2 regions of the Virgibacillus siamensis genome follow, and region 2 is predicted to be linked to the other one. Evidence: riboswitches for the same ligand, from Rfam matches in the RefSeq annotation. Region 2 holds a riboswitch; the other holds the start of a gene.
The links. Region 2 has a riboswitch for preQ1 ahead of queC (7-cyano-7-deazaguanine synthase QueC). Riboswitches for the same ligand answer to the same signal wherever they lie in the genome.
Positions count from the first base shown of each region.

Region 1 (2,403 bases), 1.6 Mb from region 2:
GGATCACCAAATGAGCCACGTCCAGCCCCAGCGCCCAGCAACTAGCAAACTTCACACTCCTCACTACGATAAAGAAGACTTGCCGATTGGTGAAACCAGAGGCCTAGTCGCACTTATACCCTTGCGGTGAAAGTCAACATCGGTTCGCTTCCAGCTCACCGTGTTTCCTTTATCTCATTGCGGAGTGCTCCAGTTTGTACGTTGCTAAACGGGCGCTTGCGCTATTGCTCTTCTGTTGCTGCAATTTGCTGCCTTCTGCCTATTCGTACGAGTAAATATGCAAATGGTGTATCAATGATGGCGACACAAAGTTTAAACACGTACTGCGTTAAAATCATGCTGAGCAAAACGCTGGTTGGAACTGTTCCAAAAAAAGCAATGGTGATAAAAACAGCGGTATCAACAAGCTGACTGGTCATTGTTGAGGCATTATTTCGCAGCCACAGACCTTTTTTTCCTTGTTTTTCTCTCAAATAATGAAAAATCGTAACATCCAGGTTTTGACTGGCAAAATACGAAACGAGACTTGCCAGCATAACACGGAAACTGCCGCCTAAAATCTGTTCAAACTCAGGTTGCATGACAAATACCGGAGCAGCAGGCAACTGTATGGCAATAAAGATAAACACCATCGCAACAACCTGCGTTGCAAACCCAGCTAATACAGTTTTTCGCGCTGCCTCTTTACCATACAACTCACCGATGACATCCGTAATCAGATATGTGACCACATAGACAACAACCGCTGCGGGTAAAATATAGTCACCGATACGGAACAGTTTCACACCCAAAATATTTGATATTAATAAAAGTCCGACAAACATTGCATTTAAATAAACAAACACACAAATCCCTTCCCTCTCGCAGGAAAAAGAACAAAGCTAACCCTCAAATATTATCGATTATCGATTTTTTCCGGATACATATCATGGTTCATCATGCGATGTGATGCCATTTGCTCAAATTTGGTTCCCGGTTTTCCGTAGTTGCAATACGGATCAATGGAAATGCCCCCGCGCGGTGTGAACTTTCCCCACACTTCAATGTACTGCGGATCCATCAATTCAATCAGATCGTCCATTATAATGTTCATGCAATCCTCATGGAAATCCCCGTGATTGCGAAAACTGAACAAGTACAATTTCAATGACTTGCTCTCCACCATTTTCACGTCCGGAATATAACTGATATAGACCGTACCAAAATCCGGCTGGCCGGTTTTCGGACACAGTGTCGTAAACTCCGGACAATTAAATTTCACAAAATAATCCCTGCCAGCGTGCTGATTATCAAATGTTTCAAGCACTTCAGGTGTATAATCAAAAGCGTAAGTCGTACCCTGGTTTCCCAGTAGAGAAACCCCCGTTAACTCATCATCCTGTCTTCCCGCCATTCACAAAACCTCCTATACAAAAGAAAAAACCACGGCCCTAAGGCACATGGTTTACTAATCACTTCATCCGTCCCTAGTTTTTTATAGAGGGTTAAAGCTAAGAACCTCTTCCATCATTAATGGATATAACTATTTCACTCGATATAGTATATAGCGGAAAGATGCCCGTGTCAACGACCGATATTTCCATTCAACATTTACCGATAAAATTCGGGTGGTGCCTCTCACCTGTCGAATTTAGCTTTCGCGTTCCACCAATTGTGTTGCCAGGATGACTTTTTTGGCTATGATGCGTTGCTGCAGGATTCTTTCTTCCAGCAGCGTAACCGCACTCTCTCCCATCATTTCGGTATAAACTTTCACAGTGCTCAGAGCCGGCGAGACATATTTGGCTACACTGGAATCATTAAATCCAATAATTCGCACACGTTCAGGAATATTAATGTCGTGGTCATTTAGTGCTCTCATTGCCCCTACAGCAATCGAATCATTTGCGCAAAAGAAAGCGGCTGGAAGATCGTCTCCCAATATCCGAATCGCCTGTTCCATCATCACATAACCGGAATCGACCGTGAAAGTACCTTTAAAACAGTAGGATGCATTATATAATCCTTTGTCCTTCATAATGCTGCAATAACTTCTAAAACGCGGGTCTTCCAAAACTTCGCTTGATCCAAAAAACATCTCTTCACCTGCAAGCATGCCAATTTTCGAATGTCCTTGCTGCATCAGGCGGGTCAAAATATCGGAAGTCGCCTGATGAAAATCGACAACCACCGAATCACTGGATGGGCTGGCATGGACATCATCAACAAAGCAAACCGTTGAACTCCATTTTTCCAACTGCCTTTTCTGTCGCGCGGAAAATTTGCCGATTGCGATGATGCCATCCACATCAGGTTTCTTATCCGTATTTTGGAACAATCGGATATAGGCGTAATTGTTTTGCTCAAGCTTTTTCTCAACACCCAGTCTGATTGAGTAATAGTACAGGTCATTCAGTTCTTCTT
Region 1 covers NZ_FUIH01000007.1:2,210,237-2,212,639, forward strand. The annotation lists gene B1K71_RS14845 (queuosine precursor transporter) at 222-845, opposite strand; gene queF (preQ(1) synthase) at 896-1,393, opposite strand; PreQ1 riboswitch class I at 1,461-1,507, opposite strand; gene B1K71_RS14855 (LacI family DNA-binding transcriptional regulator) at 1,631-2,403, opposite strand, start outside.
Region 1: another riboswitch for preQ1. It lies ahead of queF (preQ(1) synthase); the one in region 2 lies ahead of queC (7-cyano-7-deazaguanine synthase QueC).

Region 2 (2,403 bases):
CCAAATGGCCCTGGATAATCTCGTAAACTATTTTAGCGACGACCTCAGTTGTTGGAAAATAAACCTGCTGATTGACGGCAAATGCGGGATCATCATTCAATGTTGTGTGATCAAACCGCTTATGAATCAAATCCTTGATCGTTTTAAAATCTGCCAGAAAACCGGTTGTATCCAGTCTTTCACCAGCAATTGTGATGTTCACAAAATACGTATGGCCATGCATATGTTGACATTTCCCGGCTGACTCATCGGCAATATAATGAGCTGCGGAAAAATGAAAGTCTTTATTCAATTCATACGCATAATCATGATTGGGAACAGGATAAATTTGCTGCATCATTTAACCACCCCATTATTCCGACGCATTTCATATTGCTCCAACCCGTTATGGCGGAGTTTACAGGACGGGCATTGTCCACAACCTTCTCCCTTGATTCCGTTATAGCATGTCAGCGTATGTTCTTTAACAAATTCAAATGCATCGAGCTCATCGCTCAACTCCCATACCTCTGATTTGTCCCGCCACATTAACGGTGTATGCAAAACAAACTGGTCATCCATGGATAAATTCAATGTGACATTCAGGGATTTAATAAAACTATCCCGGCAGTCCGGGTATCCACTGAAATCTGTTTCACTTACACCAGTAATGATATGTTTGGCACCGATTTGCTTTCCAAGAATAGCAGCAAAAGAAAGAAACAGCAGATTTCGTCCCGGAACAAATGTTGACGGCATCCCACCATCATCCGTTATTTTTATATCTTCACGGGTTAAGGCATTTGGTGCCAATTGATTCAGCAATTCCATATCAAGCTCGTGTTGACGAACGTTTAACCTCTCACAAATTTCCTTTGCACATTCCAGTTCAGCAACATGGCGCTGTCCATATTGAAATGTTACCGCCTCAACGTGATCAAACTTTTCCAACGCCCAAAACAGGCATGTCGTACTATCCTGACCTCCGCTGAAAACAACTACTGCATTTTGATTATCCATTTTCGTTCCCCTTTCCCCAATTAGGTAAAGAAAGAGATTCAAAAAATTCCATAAAAAAAGACAGCACTAAGAAGCACGCTGTCTTGTCTCCCTAGTTTTTTATAGAGGGATGGTTTCGAACCTCTCCTGCATCCATGCAGATTCCTTTATGATGTTTCATCTACTAGCTTAGCATGCAGAAATAATCCTGTCACGTGGTCATTCCTTTCAAACAAAATACCGATCCTCATTTAAAAACAGGAAGGGAAAATGCCTCCCTCCCTGTACGGCCACGATTCCTGCAAGAACTACGCAGACTATACTGCCTCCCCGCCAGAAGCCTTCTTCTCACTGGAATCGACAACCACTGCAGTTGCTGCATCACCTGTAACGTTAACCGATGTCCGCATCATATCCAGAACACGGTCAATGCCACCTACCAAAGCAATTCCGGCAAGCGGCAGATTAACGGCACTCAATGCCATCGTCAGCATAATCAGTCCTGCTCCAGGTACACCAGCTGTTCCGATTGATGCAAGTGTACCTATCAGTACAACCGTCACCATCTGCGAAAAGGTCAAATCCATTCCAAAATACTGCGCAACAAACATCGAACACAGACCGACATACAACGCTGTTCCATCCATGTTAATCGTTGCGCCCAACGGCAATACGAATGTGCTTGTTTCTTTAGATACACCAAGATTTTCCTGTGCGCTCTTAATGGTTACCGGCAATGTACCGGAACTGCTGCTTGTACTGAAGGCTACAGCTGATGCCGGGAAAATCCCTTTAAAAAACTTGAGCGGGCTCATCTTTCCTAAGCCTTTAACAATTAGTGAATAAACTACGAAAAGTTGAATAATACAACCGGCCACCATCGCCAATACCAATTTGATTAACGGCAGCAGTACATCCACGCCATACTCCCCAATAACAGGAGCAAGCAAGCCGAAAACTCCAATCGGAACAATCGCCATAATCATACCGGTAATTTTGTACATTACTTCCGCAAACCCATCAAAAAACTTCCGGACAGGTTCAGCTTTTTCTCCTACCAACGCAATTGCAATCCCGATCATCAACGCAAAAAAGATTATTTGCAGAATGTTACCCGACGATAGCGCATCGAACGGATTTGTCGGAACAATATTTAAAATCGTTTGCACAACGCCCTCGGTTTCATTCGGTTCCGGTGCCTCTTTGCCTTCAAGTGAAACATCAATCCCGCTGCCCGGTGAAAAAATCTTCCCGGCAATAATCCCAAGTGTAATGGCAAGCATACTTGTAATGAGATAAATTGCAACGGTTTTTCCACCCATTCTGCTGAGTTTCTTCACATCATTTGTGCTGGCAACTCCAACAACAAGTGTGGCAAGTACCAAGGGAGCGATAATGAATTTAATCAATCGCAGAAACAGATCC
Region 2 covers NZ_FUIH01000007.1:651,528-653,930, reverse strand. The annotation lists gene queD (6-carboxytetrahydropterin synthase QueD) at 1-340, opposite strand, end outside; gene queC (7-cyano-7-deazaguanine synthase QueC) at 337-999, opposite strand; PreQ1 riboswitch class I at 1,085-1,129, opposite strand; gene B1K71_RS06880 (dicarboxylate/amino acid:cation symporter) at 1,296-2,403, opposite strand, start outside.